One region of the Mesorhizobium sp. BR-1-1-10 genome, then DNA from elsewhere that is predicted to be linked to it. Evidence: riboswitches for the same ligand, from Rfam matches in the RefSeq annotation. Region 1 holds a riboswitch; each other region holds the start of a gene.
The links. Region 1 has a riboswitch for cobalamin ahead of bluB (5,6-dimethylbenzimidazole synthase). Riboswitches for the same ligand answer to the same signal wherever they lie in the genome.

Region 1 (6,451 bases):
AGGGGCGATTCGACAATTACATACGAGACGTATAAGTGTTAAATAGAGCATACGTCGCGTATGTCAATTGGCATACGGAGCGTATGTAAGTAAGGCCAGAAGCATGCATCGACCGCGCAAGGAGATGATCGCCGAAACACGCGCCAAGCTGATCGCCGCGGCACGCCAGGCTTTCGGTACCATCGGCTATGCCGAAGCGTCGATGGATGATTTCACCGCGTCGGCCGGGCTGACGCGCGGCGCCCTTTATCATCACTTCGGCGACAAGAAGGGACTGCTTGAGGCGGTTATCGCCGAAATCGACGCGGAAATGGCGGCCCGGGTGAATGAGGTCGCGTCGCGGGCGCCGACCCGCTGGCAGCATTTCGTGGACGAATGCACCACCTATATCGAAATGGCGCTGGAGCCGGAAATCCAGCGCATCATGTTCCGGGATGGTCCGGCTGTGCTGGGCGATCCGGCACTGTGGTCGAATGCCAATGCCTGCGTCGGTTCAATGACCGATCATCTGACAGCGCTGCAGCGGGAAGGGGTGGTCGTCCCCGGCGTCGACCCGGAGTCGGCAGCGCGGCTGATCAATGGGGCGAGCAGCCAGGCCGCGCAGCGCATCGCCAATTCGCAAGATCCCGAAACGACATCGAAGATGGTGGTGGCCGCGTTCAAGCAATTGCTCGAAGGCCTGCTGAAAAAGCCGGAAGCGCTTTCAAGATGAACCACCATGGCAGTCCCGCCACTGCCTGCAATTGACAATAGCCGGTTTGAGCGCATCCTCCGCAGCCATCTCTGAGGGGAGATTCGGGGCATGTGGGATTTCGATATCGGCAGGTCGGTGTCCATCATGATGCGGACCTGGCCTTTCATTGTCTTTCGCATGATCGTCTATTTCGGCATCACGCTGGCCTACATCGTGGCCACCGGCACCGGCGCCTCCGTCGGCTATGGCGTCGGCCATATTTCCACCGATCCCGACGGACCATTGTCTTTTGCGATGTGGGGCGGCGTGGTCGGTTTCGGCATCGTCTCGATCGCCGTCTACTGGATCCGCGAATACATCCTCTACGTCGTCAAGGCGGGCCATATCGCCGTCATGGTGCATCTGATCGACGGCCATGATATTCCCAACGGCCAGAACCAGATCGCCTACGCGAAAGAGGTCGTGACCGAGCGTTTTGCCGAGGCCAACATCCTTTTCGTCGTCGACCAATTGGTCAAGGGCGCCATACGCGCCATCACCGGCCTGCTCGGCGGCATCGCGGCCTTCCTGCCCATTCCTGGCCTGAGCGGCCTGGTTTCGTTCCTCAACACGGTGATTCGCCTGTCGCTGACCTATGTCGACGAGATCATTCTCGGCTACAACATCCGCGTCAGTTCGTCCTCGCCGTTCGAAACCGCGCGCCAAGGCGTCGTGCTCTACGCCCAGAACAGCAAGACCATGGTCAAGAACGCCGTCTGGCTAGGGGTCATCATGTGGGGCGTGTCGTTCGTGATTTTCCTGCTGATGCTGGCTCCGGCAGCCGCTATTCTTTACGTCATGCCCGGGCAGCTCGCCGGCTGGGCTTTCGTGCTGGCAATCGTCTTTGCCTGGGCTTTCAAGGCGGCCTTCATCGAGCCGTTCGCCATTGCCTGCCTGATGCAGGTCTATTTCAAGACCATCGAGGGTCAGGTGCCCGATGCCGCCTGGGACGCCAGGCTGGCCGAAGCCTCGTCGAAGTTCAGGGAACTCAAGGACAGGGCACTGGCTTCTTTCGGTGGCTCACGGTGGGGCACTGCCGGCGCGACGAGCTGATCAACCGGCCTCGCGGGCGCACCGGCGACGGTACCGAGGCGCGCCACTGCTGATTTGAGCAGCGCTTCGCCTTGTCCGCGAAAAGTCTCGCTCATGATAAGCTCGGGCAACGGCAGCCGCCGGCCCCAGCCGTGTGTTTCGAGATCCGGCTTCGGTGCGAATTCGGAAACGCGGCCGACGCAGAGATAGGCGATCGGCGTCACCTGATCGGGAATGGCCAGCAGGCTTTTCAGCGCTTGCGCCTCGATGATGCTGACCCAGCCGACGCCAACGCCCTCGGCGCGTGCCGCCAGCCAGAAATTCTGCACCGCGCAGACCGTGCTGTAGAGATCCATCTCCGGATTGTGCCAGCGCCCCAGCGGCGAGCCTTTCGAGCGCTCGCGGTCGCAGGTGATGCAGATGTTTAGAGCGCTTTCGCAAATGCCTTCGAGCTTGAGCTTGCGGTAGAGCGCCTGCCGTTCTGCCTCGATTTCAGGCAGTTCCCGTTCTCGCGCGGCCAGGAACAGGTCGCGCACTTCCGCCCGCCACGCGGCATCGCGAATGATAATGAAATTCCAGGGTTGCATGAAGCCGACCGACGGCGCGTGATGGGCGGCAAGCAGCAGCCGCGCCAGCACCTCGTCGTCGATCGTCTCCGATGTAAAATGGTTGCGGACGTCGCGCCGTGTGAAGATGGCGCGGTAAACAGCGTCGCGCGCAATCTGGTCAAATCCATCGCCCATTGGAGCGGTCATAGCTTCCGGCATCGCTTGTCCCCTTGCGATTGCAATCGATGTCATCCGCCTGACCATGCGGATGACGATGCCTGCCAGGCCGGTCTTCTGGCTCGGGATCGACCCGCGTCCGGTGCCTTCCCGTCATCGACAGTGGCATTTACCGGCGCGGTCCCCCTCACAGCGTTGGGCACGCCACGGAGTTCAACCGTGTTCCCGATTCTCCCGCCAAGGCATTTGCAGCCAAGTGGAATCACTTGGCGTCGCAGAATGCCGCTAAAACAAACAGCCCGGCGGGCACCAGGCAGTGGTTGCGACCTTACGCCGAAGGGCCGGCGACGCCAATGCCCGCAGCGACATGAATGGACGCAGGTTCGATTTTCCCCAGCGATCAAGCCGCAACGCATGGCCATCACGACGCCGGGGCACTAGATAGGGGGCATGGCCACCCGTCTCTACACGCACCCGATCTTTCTCGAACACATCACGCCGCCCGGTCACCCCGAGCGGCCCGACCGCCTGCGCGCCATCGAGCGCGTGCTCGACGACGAAGCTTTTGCCACGCTTGACCGCGTCGAGGCACCGCACGGCGACGAGGCGACCATCCTCTACGCGCATCCCGCCGATTTCGTCGCGCGTGTCCGCGCCGCCATCCCCGACGAAGGCATTGCCCGCATCGACGCCGACACCACCGCCAGCCCGAAAAGCTGGCAAGCGGTGATTACGGCGATCGGTGCCGCCAATGCTGCCGTCGACGACGTCTTTGCGGGCCGCGCCGACAACGTTTTCGTCGCCGCCCGTCCGCCCGGCCACCATGCCGAAAAGACCACGGCCATGGGCTTCTGCTTCTTCAACACGGCGGCAATCGCAGCGCGCTATGCGCAGAAGAAGCACGGCGCCGAGCGTGTCGCGGTCGTCGACTGGGACGTGCACCACGGCAACGGCACGCAGGATATTTTTTGGGACGATCCCTCGGTGCTCTATTGCTCGACGCACCAGATGCCGCTTTATCCCGGCACGGGCGCGAAGAGTGAGACCGGCGCCGGCAACATCGTCAATGCGCCGCTGGCGCCTCGGACGGGCAGCGAGGTGTTTCGCGATGCGTTCCTGTCGCGCGTGCTGCCGGCACTCGACAATTTCGCGCCGGATCTGATTATCGTTTCGGCCGGCTTCGACGCGCACCATCGCGACCCGCTGGCGGAAATCAATCTGACCGAAGACGATTTCGACTGGGCGACCGGCCAGCTGATGCAGCGCGCCGCAATCCACGGCGGCAACCGGCTCGTCAGCCTGCTCGAGGGCGGCTACGATCTGCAGGGATTGGCATTTTCGGTCGCCGCCCATGTCGGGCGACTGATGAAAGGATAAATGATGACCGGTGAGATCAACGAAGACGTCAAGGCGATGAGCTTTGAACAGGCACTCGACGCACTGGAGAAGATCGTCGATGATCTGGAGCGTGGCGACGTGCCGCTCGACCAGTCGATCCGGATTTACGAGCGCGGCGAGGCGCTGAAGGTTCATTGCGACCGGCTGCTGAAGGCCGCCGAGGACAAGGTCGAGAAGATCAGGCTGTCGCGCGACGGCAAGCCGGTTGGAACCGAGCCGCTCGACGCGGACTGAGGTCCGGAGCAGCCTTACCGGTTTTTGGACACGATCATCATTGAGGATACAGTTCGTCCCGATTGAAACGGACAAGAGGAGATACGGAAGCGATGTGCAGAAACATCAAGACCCTGTTCAATTTTGATCCGCCGGCAACCAACGACGAAGTCCGCGACGCGGCACTGCAGTTTGTCCGCAAGCTGAGCGGCACGACGCGGCCTTCTGCCAAGAACCAGCATGCGTTCGATCATGCGGTCGAAGCCATCGCGGCATCCGCACGCGAATTGCTCGATTCCCTCGAAACCCACCAGCATCCGCGCAATCGCGAAGAGGTGGCGGCCAAATTAAAAGCGAAAGCGGCGATCCGGTTCGCCTGATATGCCCAAGCGCCCACTGACCGCTGACGAGGAGAGTTCATGAGCTTTTTCCCCGGCAAGGACCCTGAGGCCGGCGATGCCTTCGCCAGCGACCAGATCGAGCTGATGGTTATCCCTAACGCCAAGGACATTGGCGGTTTCGAGGTGCGTCGCGCCTTGCCGACCGCCAAGCGGCGCCTGGTCGGGCCGTTCATCTTCTTCGATCGAATGGGTCCCGCGATCATGCGCGCGGGCCAGGCGCTCGATGTCCGTCCCCACCCGCATATCGGCCTGTCGACCGTGACCTATCTGTTCGACGGCAAGATCAGGCACCGCGATTCGCTCGGCACCGAAATGGTCATTCAACCCGGCGACGTGAACCTGATGACGGCCGGTCGCGGCATCGTCCACTCCGAACGCACGCCGCAGGAATTGCGCGGCGCGCCGATGTCGATCTCCGGCCTGCAGACCTGGTTGGCTCTGCCGGACGGCAAGGAAGAGGTGGCGCCGGTGTTCGAGAACACAGCGGCGCTGCGGCTTCCCGAAATCGACGCCGAAGGCGTCAGCGGCCGCGTCGTCATCGGTGATTTCCAGGGTTTGCGGTCTCCGGTGCGGGCCGATTCCGAGACACTCTATGCAGATTTGCGGCTGGCGCCCGGCGCCAGCGTCAAAATCCCGCCCGATGCCGAGGAGCGCGCCATCTACACGCTGGAGGGCGAGGTCTCGATTTCGGGTGATGTCTTTCCAGCGGAACGGCTGCTGGTGTTCCGGCCCGGCGACGAGATCGTCATATCGTCATCGACGGGTGCGCATTTCATGCTGTTCGGCGGCGCGTCTCTCGGTTCGAAGCGCTACATCTGGTGGAATTTCGTTTCCTCGTCCAAGGAGCGCATCGAGCAGGCCAAGCAGGAATGGAAGACCGGCCGCTTCGATATCGTTCCTGGCGATGAGAAAGAATTCATCCCGCTGCCGGAAGGCTGAGAAGATCGGTGAGGGGCTGACCGTCCGCGTCAGCGACACGCATTTACTTTCGCCGGCCGGCGGCCTATCCCGCCGATGAACAGAAAGTCTGGGCCCAACGTGAACGCAACGCCGCATACGCCGCTTCTCGATAGGGTTCGCGTCCCGGCCGACCTGCGCACGCTGGCCGAGAGCGACTTGCCGCAATTGGCATCGGAGCTTCGCCTCGAATTGATCGACGCGGTGTCGCGCACCGGCGGCCATCTCGGTGCCGGCCTTGGCGTGGTCGAACTGACCGTGGCACTGCATTATGTCTTCAACACACCCGATGACCGGCTGATCTGGGATGTCGGCCACCAGGCCTATCCGCACAAGATACTGACCGGCCGTCGCGACCGCATCCGCACCTTGCGCCAGGAAGGCGGGTTGTCGGGCTTCACCCGCCGAGCCGAGAGCGAATATGACCCGTTCGGCGCCGCCCATTCCTCGACATCGATATCGGCCGGCCTCGGCATGGCCGCCGCCCGCGACCTCTCAGGTGGCCGCAACAATGTCATTTCCGTCATCGGCGACGGCGCCATGTCGGCCGGCATGGCTTATGAGGCGATGAACAATGCCGGCGCGCTCGATGCGCGCCTCATCGTCATCCTCAACGACAATGACATGTCGATCGCCCCGCCAACCGGCGCCATGAGCGCCTATCTGGCGCGTCTGGCTTCCGGCAAGGCCTATGTCGGCCTGCGCGACTTTGGCAAGAAGCTGACCTCCTATCTAGGCAAGCGGGCCGATCGAGCCATCACCCGCGCGGTCGAGCATGCGCGCGGTTACGTCACCGGCGGCACCTTGTTCGAGGAACTCGGCTTCTATCACATCGGCCCGATTGACGGTCACAATCTGGAGCATCTCATCCCGGTCCTGAAAAATGTCCGTGACAACGGCAAGGGTCCGGTGCTGATCCATGTCGTCACCCAGAAGGGCAAGGGCTACGCGCCGGCGGAGGCGGCTGCCGACAAGTATCATGGCGTCAACAA
Region 2 (6,451 bases), on a different contig from region 1:
ATAGCGAAGGTGTGTGCGAGCGCAAACCTGTCTCGCTTTCCGCTCTGCCCCAAGCAGCCTCTACAGCGGCAGTTGCAGACGTCGGTAACTCCGTCGAAAAGGAGTCATAGTCTTCCAGCCTCAGCCCACCGTCGCCCCGCTCCAGCAAATCCAGCAATTCACGCGGCGTTTGCGGAATCCCCTCCACGGCATAGCCCTGTTCGCTCAAGTCGCGCAGCATGGCCAGCACGCTGGACGGCACGTCCAGCCCGACCGCATAGCCTGTGCGGCCGGGGGCACCGGGATAATCGGGAATGAGGATCGCGAGCTTGCGCTCCTCCCGCTTCGTTTCGCGCAGCCGGATGAAAGCCGCGACTCGACCCGCCACTTGCTCCAGCCGATCCGGTTCCGGCCGGTTCGCCAACGCACGATGGCCAAGCGCCGGATCGATATCGCTCTCGGCCTTGAAGGAAATGGCGCCGGCGAGGATGCGGCCGTCGAGTTCGGGCAGCACGACATGCATGGCAAGGTCGGCGGGCGCCAGGCCGCGCTGGTTGTTTTCCCAGATGTCACGGCGCGTGGTGGCGACGATGACCTGGAAGACGGGCGCGCCGGCGCGGTCGAACAGGGTTTCGACGCCGGGCTCGGCGCCGGAAGCGAACGCGGTCGCGGTGACGATCGCGGCGGGTTTCAGCGATGCGATGGCATTTTCGACGAACGCCAGCGACACCGGATCCTTCAGACTGGAAACGAAGATCGGGACCGGTGCCAATCCCCTGGAGCGCAAAGCCTCGGCCAGCGCATCGATCGGGGCGACATCGGCGGCAAGCAGCATCGATCGGTAGAAGAGAATCGGGATGATGGGAGTGCCGCTATTGGAACCGGCCGGCTCCTCCGCGACCCCCAATCCAGCCTGATAGTAACCGGCCTTCGGCACGCTCACCGGGTTGGCGACGGGCGCATCCTGTCCAGCCAGGCCTGCCAGCCTGTGCACCAGCGCGCCCATATTGGCTGGGCCACCCTCGCGGAAATAGCCGAGCAGGCCGTCCAGTTCGGCGCGCGGCAGCGTCGACGCTTCGACCAGCCTGAGATCCTCGTCGTGGCTTTCGCCGGGAAGCAGCGCCAGTTTGATGCCGCGTTCGCGGGCAATCACCGCCAGTTGGTCGCAGCCATAGCGCCACCAGTCGTAGCCGCCGAGAATGCGCACCAGGATGATTTTGGCGTGGCGGGCGACGCTGTCTATCCAGAGGTCGACGGACATGGGATGGCGCAGGTCGCGCAGTGCGGCCAGCCGCATCGAGGGCAGGCGACCGGCATCGGCCTTCCACGCCGCGGCCAGTCCGGCGAGATCGCTGTCGGTGAAGGACAGGGCCACGATATCCGCTGGCGTCTGCCTGAGATCGACAGGCTCGGCGAGGTCGTCGAGCGAGGCGGAGGTCGTGGTGAGGATGTGCATCGCGGCCCGGGCCTGAAAATCAGCCGGCGAGGATACGTTCGATCGCCGGGCGGTTCAGCCCCTTGAGGCCAATAACGACGAGCCGCGAGCGGCGGTCGTCCCCAGCGGTCCAGGCGCGGTCATAGTAATGATTGACGCGCGGGCCGACGGCTTGCAGCAGGAGCCGCATAGGTTTGCCGCCGACCTCGACGAAGCCTTTCACGCGCAGCACGTTTTCCTGTTCGGCGGCCGCGGCGACGCGCTTTGCCAGCTCGTCGGGATTGGCGATCGAGGGAATGTCGACGATGAACGTGTCGAAGTCGTCATGCTCGTGATCGAATGCGCCGTCATGGTGGGACTTGCGGTTCTCGATGTCGTCCTCGACGGCGAGACCGAGCCCGAGCAGCACCGAGGGATCGACCTTGCCATGAGACGTCGGCACGATCTTCACGGCGCGGGCGGAGTGTTCGTTGATAATGGCGTTGGCGCGGGCTGAACCGGCGGCATCCATCAGGTCGCTCTTCGACAGGATGATCAGGTCGGCGCAGGCAATCTGGTCCTCGAACACTTCCTCGACCGGGTCGTCATGGTCGAGGCTCTCGTCCTGCGCGCGCTGCGCCTGCAGGGCGTCCATGTCGTTGGCGACGCGGCCTTCCGCCAGTGCGGGACCGTCGACCACGGCGATGACGCCATCGACCGTTACGCGGCTCTTCACCGTCGGCCACTGGAAAGCCTGGACCAGCGGCTTGGGCAGAGCGAGGCCCGAGGTTTCGATCAGGATATGGTCGACCTTAGGCGTCAGCGACAGGATCTGGTCGAGCGCCGGCACGAAATCGTCGGCCACGGTGCAGCAGATGCAGCCATTGGCCAGTTCGACGATGTTTTCCTCTGGGCAGGTGTCGATGCCGCATCCCTTGAGGATCTCGCCGTCGATGCCGATGTCGCCGAACTCGTTGACGATGATGGCAATCCGCTTGCCACCGGCGTTTTCCAGGAGATGGCGGACCAGCGTCGTCTTGCCGGCGCCGAGGAAGCCGGTGACGACGGTGCAGGGAACGCGGGACAGAGATGTTGTCATGATCAATCTTTCAGCATGTCGAGGGGAGGGATGCGGGCAACGAGGCCGCGCTTGAGGCTATCGGGTCTGCCTCGCCAGGGAATGAGGCCGTCGTTCGAGGTGGCGAAGAGTTTCGCGCCGGTGACGAGATCGGCGCCGCTGGTCGTGGTCAGATCGCCGAACACATAGCTCCAGCAGCCGTCGCGCAGGACCGCGGCGCTCAGCCGGCGCTTGCAATTGCCGAGGCATTCGACCGTGCGGATGCGAATCTTCTCGCCCGAGGCGGCTTGGCGCGTATCTTCGGCCAAAAGTTCGCCGGCCCGGGGATGGGCATCGGAGCCGGTCTCGTCGCGACAGGAAGCGCAGACGATGACCGTGATGCCGACCAGGGGATGATCCCCGCCGGACGAAATGTCGGTTGTTTCAGCCGAAAAACTGCTGTCGCGATCCACATCAGGCTCCTTGCCCGGAAAACCCGCCAGGCGATCGGATTCTTGCATTCCAGACGGCAGGTCTCCTGGCTCGCGGGTCATCGCCTTGGGTAGCCGCCTTCCCGGGACAATCCCAGTGGCTTTCGGCCTTGGCTCTTCGCTCACAGTTGCGGGGACAGCCGCGGATTTGGGATCTTCAATCCCGCACCGCATTCCCTCTTGGCTCCTCCCTTTGCCGAGAGGAGACCGTCTGGATGGGATTTAGGCTCTTGCGGGCAGTGGTGTCAACGCGAGCTTACGACACCGCGATGTCGGACAGCGCCGGGCCGAGATCGCCGGCAGGCGTTATTTCCATCCGCTCGAGGCCAAGCCAGCCCTGCATCTGCTTCAATTCCTCGAAGAGTTGAGCCGCAGTCTCCGCCGGTGCATTGGCCTGCGCATAGGCCGCATGGACACGCAGGACACTGGCCGGCCGGTCGGCCTTGAGGTCGACGCGTGCCACGATCCTGTCGCCAAGCAGGAAAGGCAGGACATAGTAGCCGTATTGGCGCTTGTCGGCCGGCGTGTAGATTTCGATGCGGTAATGGAAGTCGAAAAGCCGCTCCGAGCGCGAACGCTCGAAGACGACCGGATCGAACGGCGCCAGCAGAGCGCGGGACTCGATCTTGCGCGGGATACGGGCGTCCTTGTGAAGGTAAGCCGGCTTGTCCCAGCCCTCGACACGGACCGGCAGCAAGTCGCCGAGTTCGACCAGTTCCTCCAGCCGGCCTTTCATGTCGGCCGGCGAGAGCCGAAAATAATCGCGCAGGTCGCCTGATGTCGCCACGCCATGGGCACGGGCGGAAATGCGCAGCAATTCGCGGTGCGCGTCCTCAGGCGTCGGTACCGGCAGATCGAGGATCGCCTGCGGCAGCACGCGCTCCGGCAGGTCGTAAAAGCGCTCGAAGCCGCGCCGGTGCGCGGTGGTGATGCGCCCGGCCCAGAACAGCCATTCGAAGGCGTGCTTGGCATGGCTCCAACCCCACCAGCCACCGGAGCCTTTCTGGCCTTCGAGCGCCGAAGCGGCGATCGGCCCGCGCGCGACGACCTCGCGGTAGATCTCTTCTATATAGGCGGCGTGCTCGCGGCCCCATTTGGCCAGCCCCAGATACATTTCATCGCCTTGCTCGGCGCGCTGCATGCGCCAGCGCATCAGTGGGTAGGTCTCGACCGGCAGGAACGAGGCTTCATGCGCCCAATATTCGAAGACGGTGCGCTTGCGCGTTACGGCGGCGTTGTCGAGCAAAGCGAGGGGATAGGGGCCGAGACGCGAATAGAGCGGCATGTAATGAGCGCGCACCACCGCACTGACGGAATCGATCTGCAACAGGCCGGTGCGGGACAGAACGCGGGCGAAATGGCGGCGGTCCGGCGTGCCGGCGGGGCGGGGATCGAGAAATCCCTGGGCGGCGAGGGCGATGCGCCGGGCGGCGGCAAGCGAGATCTTTTCCTTCATGCGTATGCGTCCCTGATGGACCTGTCTGGCGTCATTGCCCGGCGTGATTCCCGTCCATGCTAGCAGGGTTTTGGCGGCAACCCTGTCAGGAGAGAAAAGTGGAGTTAAAGGCGAAGGAAATCAAACAGGAGCGGATGGGACCAGTTTCTCCCGGAATGCCGTCCAGCTCGGTGTTTTGAACAAGGTTTGACTTGCTTCGCTGGAAGTGCTGCGCTAACCCTCGCCGCGTTGCAGCATAGGCCCTTAAAACGGTTCAGCGGTTAATCTGTCACGCTTCCGCATTAAGGTTCGGTGCTGTAGTCAAAGTGGATTGGCGCCAACGGAAAGCCGCTGCATGAACGCACTTCTCAGTTCGTACCTGCCCATCGTCCTGTTTATCGGCGTGGCACTGGTCGTCGGCCTGGCGCTGCTGGCGGCTCCGTTCCTGGTGGCGTATCGCAACCCCGATCCCGAAAAGCTTTCCGCCTACGAGTGCGGTTTCAACTCGTTCGACGATGCCCGCATGAAATTCGACATCCGCTTCTACCTGGTGTCGATCCTGTTCATTATATTCGACCTGGAAGTTGCCTTCCTCTTCCCCTGGGCAGTGTCCTTCTCGAAGATCGGCATGCTCGGTTTCTGGTCAATGATGGTGTTTTTGGCAGTGCTGACCATCGGCTTTGCCTATGAATGGAAAAAAGGAGCGCTGGAATGGGATTGAACGACAGTTCAGGCACCCTCGTCGCGCCGAAGCCCAAAGGTATTATCGACCCCAACACCGGTAGGCCGGTAGGGGAGGACGATCCCTTCTTCCTCGAAATCAACAATGAGCTTGCCGACAAGGGTTTTCTGGTCACCTCGACCGAGGCGCTGATCACCTGGGCGCGTAGCGGCTCGCTGATGTTCATGACCTTCGGTCTGGCTTGCTGCGCGGTCGAGATGATCCACACCTCGATGCCGCGCTACGATTCGGAGCGGTTCGGTGTCGCGCCGCGGGCGTCTCCGCGCCAGTCCGACATCATGATCGTCGCCGGCACGCTGACCAACAAGATGGCGCCGGCGCTACGCAAGGTCTACGACCAGATGCCGGAGCCGCGCTACGTCATCTCGATGGGCTCGTGCGCCAATGGCGGCGGCTACTATCACTATTCCTATTCGGTGGTACGCGGCTGCGACCGCGTCGTGCCGGTCGACATCTATGTGCCCGGCTGCCCGCCGAGCGCCGAAGCCCTGCTCTATGGCATTCTTCTGCTGCAGAAGAAGATCCGCCGCACCGGCACGATCGAACGGTAAATCCATGGCCGCCTCCTTAAGCGAACTGTCGACCTATCTCGGCGAGAAGCTGCCTGGCCGCTTCGGCGATGCGGTATTCGCCTATGGCGAGCTCACCGTTCACGTCGAGCCTCAAAACCTGATCGAGGTGATGACCTTCCTGCGCGACGATGCGCGCTGCCAGTTCATCTCGATCATCGATGTCTGCGGTGCCGACTACCCGTCGCGGGCCAAGCGCTTCGACGTCGTCTATCACCTGCTTTCGCCGAAGCAGAATGTGCGCATTCGCATCAAGGTGCAGACCGACGAGGAGACGATGGTGCCTTCGATCACCGGCGTCTATCCTGGCGCCGACTGGTTCGAGCGCGAAACCTACGATCTCTATGGCGTGCTGTTCTCGGGCCACCCGGACCTGCGCCGCCTGCTGACGGACTACGGTTTCGAAGGCCATCCGCTGCGCAAGGATTTCCCGCTGACCGGTTTCGTCGAAGTGCGTTACGACGACGAAGCCAAGCGCGTCATCTACGAGCCGGTGGAACTGAAGCAGGAATTCAGGAACTTTGACTTTTTGAGCCCCTGGGAGGGAACCGACTATGTCCTGCCCGGCGACGAAAAAGCGAAACAGTGAGTAGGGAAGTAGTGAGTAGTCAGTAGGAGAAAAGTTGGAGCGACGGATCGAATCTTATCGCGACTTGAAGGTGTGGCAATCAGCGATGACGCTCGCTGAAGACTGTTACCGCCACACTAAGGACTTCCCGAAAGAAGAGATCTACGGCATGACCTCTCAGATGCGCCGATCGGCG
Region 3 (6,451 bases), on a different contig from region 1:
GAAAGCCAGGGCGACACCGTCGCCTTCACCCGCCGGTCGGGCAATGAGGAGATCGTCTGCGTCTTCAATCTGGGCGCAAGGCCGGCGAAGGTTGACCTCGGCAACCGAACCCTGCAACCTTTGCCGGGACACGGGCTCTCCGGGCAGGCGAGCACCGGGTCGGTTGAGCTCGGCGGCTATGGCGCCTGGTTCGGACGCATAGGCTGAAACATCCGAGGAATCACTGGAGGAAACCAATGGCCGATGTCAATTTGAGACAAGTGAAGAAGTCCTATGGCAATCTTAACATTCTCCACGGCATCGACCTCGACATCAAATCGGGCGAGTTCATCGTCTTCGTCGGCCCGTCGGGCTGCGGCAAGTCGACCTTGCTGCGCTCGATCGCCGGGCTCGAGGAAATCACGTCGGGTGAACTCAAGATCGACGGCCACGTGGTCAACGACGTGCCACCCTCGAAGCGCGGCATCGCCATGGTGTTCCAGTCCTATGCCCTCTACCCGCACATGACCGTCTACGACAACATGGCCTTCTCGATGAAGATCGGTGGGGAAAGCAAGGCCGAGATCGACAAAAGGGTTCGGCAAGCCGCCGAGATCCTGCAGCTGACCAAATATCTCGACCGTCTGCCCAAGGCGATGTCGGGCGGCCAGCGGCAGCGCGTCGCCATCGGCCGCGCCATCGTGCGCAATCCGAAGGTGTTCCTGTTCGACGAACCGCTGTCGAACCTTGACGCCGCATTGCGCGTTGCGACGCGCATCGAGATCGCCAAGCTCAAGGAATCGATGCCCAACACGACCATGATCTACGTCACGCACGACCAGGTCGAGGCGATGACGCTGGCCGACCGCATTGTCGTGCTGAAGGACGGGCACATCGAGCAGGTCGGCACGCCCATGGAACTCTACAAGAACCCCGGCAACCTCTTCGTCGCCCAGTTCATCGGCTCGCCGGCCATGAACATCCTGCCGGCGACGGTCGACAAGACGGGCAATCCGACCATCGTCAGCCATGTCGGCGGCCGCAAGGCGACGGTGCCGATCGCGACACCTGCTTCGGCAAAGGGAGCGGCGGTCAGCTTCGGCGTACGGCCGGAAGATCTCGCGATCGCCAGCGGTGCGGATTATCTGTTCGAGGGGACCGTCGATTATCTCGAACAGCTTGGCGAGGTCCAGCTGGTCTATGTCGATATCGGCCGGGCCGACCTGCCGCTGGTGACCAAGCTGCCGGGCAATGTCGAGGTCAAGCGCGGCTCGACGCTGCGGCTGACCGCCAATGCCGGCGATCTCCATATCTTCGATGCGGATGGTCGCTCCTTTGCCCTCCACGAAGCGGAAGCAAAGGCGGCCTGAAGACGGCCGTCCGGTAATGAAAGAACAAGAGCGGCGGGCCTGGCCCGCCGCTCTTGTTGTCTGCACAGGCTGGTTAGTTGTTGCCGAAGAGATTGCGATCGGCACCCTGATGGGCCGGCTTCTGCACGTCGCCGGACGAGTTGAGCAGCTTGTAGACAGGCGAATCGCTGTTGCGGATCGCACCTGTATGCGACGTATCGACATTGACAGTCGACGAAGCAGTGGGCTGGTTGACGCCGTTGGAGCCATAATTGTCGCTGCCGGCGAAGGCGCTGCCGGAGACGGCCAGAACGGCGGCGGCGGCAATGAGGATCTTGTTCATTTTAGGTACTCCTGAATTTTGGAAGTCCCGCAGACCGGCGGACAAAAGCCTACCGGCCGTGGGATGGCCATTAGTGGCCGAAGAGGTTGCGGTCGCTGCCCTGCTGGACAGGCGCCGAGGTGGCCGGAGCCGACTTGCCGATCGACGCGGTATTCGAATTGTCGGTCGAAGCGGCAGCAGCCTGATTGGCGCCGTTGGAGCCATAGTTGTCGCTGCCGGCGAAAGCGCTGCCAGAAAGGGCCAGAACGGCGGCGGCAGCAATAAGGATCTTGTTCATGTTAGGTACTCCTGAATTTTGGAAGTCCGGCTGCCGGCGGGCCAGAGCCCACCGGCCGTGGGATGGCCGTTAATGGCCGAAGAGGTTGCGGTCGCTGCCCTGCTGGACAGGCGCCGAGGTGGCCGGAGCCGACTTGCCGATCGACGCGGTGTTCGAATTGTCGGTCGAAGCGGCAGCAGCCTGGTTGGCGCCGTTGGAACCATAGTTGTCGCTGCCGGCGAAAGCGCTGCCGGAGAGAGCCAGAACGGCAGCGGCAGCAATGAGGATCTTGTTCATTTTAATACTCCTGAATTTGTAGGGTCCACCAGCGCGGCAGGGTCACCCGCCGCGTGCCGGGGATCGCTATTAATTGTTGCCGAAGAGGTTGTGGTCGGCGCCCGTCACAGGCGTCTGGGCAGCCGGCTCCGACTTCTTGGTCGAAGCGGTGTAGGAGCTGTCGACAGTGGCCGTGGGGGTCGCGGCGTTCGAACCATAATGGTCGCTGCTAGCGAAGGCGCTGCCGGAAATAGCCAGAAGGGCGGCGGCAGTGAGAATGATCTTTTTCATTTTTGTACTCCAGTATTTTTCCCGTCCGTCTAGCGGCGTGTCTTGGGATTAAATCGCGTCGTTCGGACAGCCCCGATGTGGGAGAGCCCCCTTGCCGTTTCCAATCACGAAGTTGTTCAGCGTGGACCATGACTCCACCACTTGAAATTGTACCAACGCCTTCTACATGTCTTATTTTTCCATTTGATATCAAATACTTGCATAAGATCACGGCCCGATCACCAACTGTGTCGGAAGGCTGGGCGTTCACACCGTCCTGCACGCACCGTCAACAGAAACGAACCGTTCGGTTCGATTTTAGACTCTGCTAATAGTCACTTTTCGAAACCATTAACCCTTTTCCGGCCCGGCTGAGGGTCGAAAACGGTGCCCGCGCGCCTGGCGAGAAGAGGCGATTCCCCCGCTGCAACCGCGCCGGGACGATCCCGCGTACGTGTCGCGCCGCATGGATGCGATGTCGCTTTCGTGCCGATGTCGCAAACCCTGTCGTGATTAGATCGAGCGATCTCAGGTGCCGCTGCGTGACGACGGAGCGGAGAATTGGGAAGCCGGTCAGATTCCGGCGCTGCCCCCGCAACGGTGGTGGAGTTCAAGTCGCAACGGGAGACCACTGGGCGAAAGCCTGGGAAGGTGTCGCGATGGTCCGCCAGGACAACTCCAGAGCCCGGAAACCAGCCCGAGATCGCTAGAACTCGACTGATCGCGGTGGGCGGTCAAGGGGCGGATGGTGTTGTCCGGCTTTCGCCGGCTTGCGCCCAGTCCTTCCTCCATCACCACCAGTTCAGTCCTTGAAAAATGAGGACAGGACATGGACGCGCGCAACGACATGCTGAGGCTTTTGAACGGCCGCAGACAGGGCCTTTCGCTGGAACAGCCCTTCTATACCGACCCGGACTACTTCAAGCTTGACATGGAACTGATCTGGTATCGCGACTGGCTTTTCATCGGCCATGATTGCGAGTTGCCCAAGCCGGGCAGCTTCATCACCGTGCAGATCGGCGATTATCCGGTCGTGCTGGTGCGCGATCAGCAGGGCAAGATCAACGCTTTCCACAATTCCTGCCGCCATCGCGGCAGCCGCGTCTGCAACACCGAGAAGGGTATGGCCGCCAAACTGGTGTGTCCCTATCACCAGTGGACCTACGAACTCGACGGCCGGCTGCTGTTCGCCCGCCAGATGGCCGATGGGTTCGACAAGAGCCAGTTCGGGCTCAAGCCGGTCGCCTGCGAAAGCGTCGCCGGCTATGTCTTCATCTGCCTGGCCAAGGAGCCCGCCGACTTCGCGCCGATGCGGGCGATGATCGAGCCCTATCTCCTGCCGCACCGGCTGAGCGAGGCCAAGATCGCCTTCGAGAGCACGATCATCGAGAAGGGCAACTGGAAGCTGGTCTGGGAAAACAACCGCGAATGCTACCATTGCGCGGGCAATCATCCTGAGCTGTGCAAGACCTTCCCGGAAGCGCCGACCGTGACCGGCGTGCAAGGCGCCGACAGCGATCCGGAGATGCTGGCCCACTGGGCGAGGTGCGAAGCTGTTGGCCTGCCCAGCAAGTTTCGCATCGACCCGGCTGGACAATACCGCGCCACCCGCGCGCCGCTGCTGCGCGATGCCCAGAGCTACACGATGACCGGCAAGCGGGCGGTGAAGAAGAACCTGTCCGACAGCGTCTCGGCCGACCGGATCGGCACGCTGATGCACTATCACTACCCGACAACCTGGAACCATATCCTCGTGGATCATGCGGTGACGTTCCGCGTGTTGCCGGTCAGCGCCACGGAAACAGCGGTTACGACCAAATGGCTGGTCCACAAGGATGCCGTGGAAGGCGTCGACTACGATCTCGCCGAACTCACCCATGTCTGGACCGAGACCAACGACCAGGACCGCCGCATCGTCGAGGAAAACGCCTTCGGCATCCTGTCGCCGGCCTACGAGCCCGGTCCCTATTCGGAGCTGCACGAGGGCGGCGTCATCCAGTTCGTCGACTGGTACGCGCGCTTTATCGGCCCACGGCTTTCCGAAGACGGCCGGCCTGCTCTGCGCAGTGTCGCCTAGCGCATGTCGGCCAAAACTGTGCAGCGGCTTTGGGATCACGACACGCCCAAAATGAAAGGTATGCAGGGATGAACGCCATGACTGATCTTGGGCTCTATCGCCACCTCGACCAGATGGCGCCGTGGAACGACAGGCTGCAGGTGCTGGAAGTAACCGGCGTCAGCGACGAGGCGCCCGACGTCAAGACCTTCACCTTCCGCTCCGACAACCAGACCTGGTTCCGCTACAAGCCGGGCCAGTTCGTGACGCTGGAATTGCCGACACCGGACGGCCCGCTGATGCGCACCTACACGCTGTCATCATCGCCGTCACGGCCATTCTCGATCGCGGTGACGGTGAAGGCGCAGGCGGGCAGCGTCGGCACACGCTGGATGTTCGATCACCTGACGCCCGGCTCGCACGTCAAGGCCTATGGACCGGGCGGCGGCTTTTCGCTGCACAGCCACCCGGCGGCGAAATACCTGTTCATCTCGGCCGGTTCGGGCGTGACGCCGATGATGTCGATGCTGCGCTGGCTGAACGACTGCGCGCCATGGACCGATGTCGGCTTCGTCAATTGCGCGCGGCGCCCGGAAGAGATCATCTTTCGCAAGGAACTCGAACTGCTCGGCGGCCATATGCCGGGCCTGTCGCTCGGCTTCATGATCGAGGAGCGGTCGAGCCGCGAGGGCTGGTACGGCCATATGGGCCGCATCGACGCCATCCGGCTGCCGCTCCTGGCGCCCGATTTCCGCGAACGCGAAATCTTCTGCTGCGGCCCCGACCCTTTCATGCGCGCCGTGCGCGGCATGCTGGAGGCCGCCGGGTTCGACATGGCAAAATACCATCAGGAGAGCTTTGCCGCGCCGGCGATGGAGGAAATCCCGGCGCCGTTTGCCTCGCCGGCTGAAGACGGCGCGGCGATTTGCGTCCAAGCCGCGACGCCGATCCGCTTCGCGCTTTCGGATGTCGACGCCGATTGTGTCGCCGGCCAGACCGTGCTGCAGACGGCGCGCGCCTCGGGTGTGCGAATACCGGCCGCCTGCGAATTCGGCCTGTGCGGAACTTGCAAAGTGAAGAAAGTCTCCGGCAGCGTCGAGATGAGCCACAATGGCGGCATCCTCGATCATGAGATCGATGATGGCTTCATCCTGGCCTGTTGTTCCAAGCCATTGTCGCCGCTTGAAATCGAGGCTTGATCCGCCCGGCTTTCGACTGAACCCGGAAATGGTCCCGCGTTGCCGGCAAAGGTTACCTTGCCAAGGAAGACCTGAAAGTTTACAGGCGTTGTTGGTGGAAGCGGTCCTGCTGGCGGGCAGGAAATGCAGGACGGGGCAACAATGACGCATGACTCCCACGCCTATGCGGTAGCGAGCCGGGATATCGTTTTCGAATCTTTCGATGGCGAGGCCGTGGTGCTCAATCTTGCCAATGGCAAATATTTCGGCTTTTCCGATTCCGGCAGCAAGGTATGGCAGGCGCTTTCATCCGGCGCGGACGCCCAGGCTCTGGTCGGGCTGAGCGCCGGCGGCTCGACAATAGGCCAAGCCGAACTCGAACGCTTCATATCGCAATTGCTCGAATTGGGTTTGCTGGTGCGCTTGGACGCGGCGGCGCAGCCTTTGCCGGGCGATTTGCCTGCCGAGCTTGCCGCCACGAACGAGCCGCTCAATGTGAGCATTCACGACGACCTCGCCGACCTGATCGTCGTTGATCCCATCCACGAGGTCGAGGAACCTCTCGGCTGGCCGGCGGTCAAGCAGGCTTCCTGACGGGGCGGCCGCAGCGTGATGGAAGGCGATTGATGCCGCGCGTCACGCTCGAAACCTTGCCGGATTACGCCAGGTATCTCATCGCCGCCGCTGAAGGCGCGGCCGCGTGCTATCCGACCATGCGAAAGGTTCGCCTGCCCTGGCTTGAAC

Region 2: another riboswitch for cobalamin. It lies ahead of LB555_RS28765 (DUF1636 family protein); the one in region 1 lies ahead of bluB (5,6-dimethylbenzimidazole synthase).
Region 3: another riboswitch for cobalamin. It lies ahead of LB555_RS12805 (aromatic ring-hydroxylating oxygenase subunit alpha); the one in region 1 lies ahead of bluB (5,6-dimethylbenzimidazole synthase).

Annotation. Positions count from the first base shown of each region.
Region 1 covers NZ_JAIUIL010000007.1:44,893-51,343, reverse strand. The annotation lists gene LB555_RS16535 (TetR/AcrR family transcriptional regulator) at 104-712, shown strand; gene LB555_RS16530 (hypothetical protein) at 803-1,786, shown strand; partial or broken gene bluB (5,6-dimethylbenzimidazole synthase) at 1,903-2,508, opposite strand; cobalamin riboswitch at 2,580-2,762, opposite strand; gene LB555_RS16520 (histone deacetylase family protein) at 2,941-3,867, shown strand; gene LB555_RS16515 (exodeoxyribonuclease VII small subunit) at 3,871-4,122, shown strand; gene LB555_RS16510 (DUF2277 domain-containing protein) at 4,215-4,481, shown strand; gene LB555_RS16505 (pirin family protein) at 4,521-5,441, shown strand; gene dxs (1-deoxy-D-xylulose-5-phosphate synthase) at 5,517-6,451, shown strand, end outside.
Region 2 covers NZ_JAIUIL010000019.1:48,362-54,812, forward strand. The annotation lists gene cobN (cobaltochelatase subunit CobN) at 1-1,435, opposite strand, end outside; gene cobW (cobalamin biosynthesis protein CobW) at 1,455-2,492, opposite strand; gene LB555_RS28765 (DUF1636 family protein) at 2,495-2,923, opposite strand; cobalamin riboswitch at 2,961-3,168, opposite strand; gene LB555_RS28770 (winged helix-turn-helix domain-containing protein) at 3,198-4,397, opposite strand; gene LB555_RS28775 (NADH-quinone oxidoreductase subunit A) at 4,732-5,097, shown strand; gene LB555_RS28780 (NuoB/complex I 20 kDa subunit family protein) at 5,088-5,669, shown strand; gene LB555_RS28785 (NADH-quinone oxidoreductase subunit C) at 5,674-6,276, shown strand; gene LB555_RS28790 (four helix bundle protein) at 6,311-6,451, shown strand, end outside.
Region 3 covers NZ_JAIUIL010000005.1:274,374-280,824, forward strand. The annotation lists gene LB555_RS12775 (alpha-glucosidase) at 1-207, shown strand, start outside; gene LB555_RS12780 (ABC transporter ATP-binding protein) at 237-1,349, shown strand; gene LB555_RS12785 (DUF680 domain-containing protein) at 1,423-1,671, opposite strand; gene LB555_RS12790 (DUF680 domain-containing protein) at 1,742-1,948, opposite strand; gene LB555_RS12795 (DUF680 domain-containing protein) at 2,018-2,224, opposite strand; gene LB555_RS12800 (DUF680 domain-containing protein) at 2,294-2,494, opposite strand; cobalamin riboswitch at 2,987-3,189, shown strand; gene LB555_RS12805 (aromatic ring-hydroxylating oxygenase subunit alpha) at 3,303-4,550, shown strand; gene LB555_RS12810 (hybrid-cluster NAD(P)-dependent oxidoreductase) at 4,628-5,728, shown strand; gene LB555_RS12815 (PqqD family peptide modification chaperone) at 5,870-6,301, shown strand; gene LB555_RS12820 (serine kinase) at 6,334-6,451, shown strand, end outside.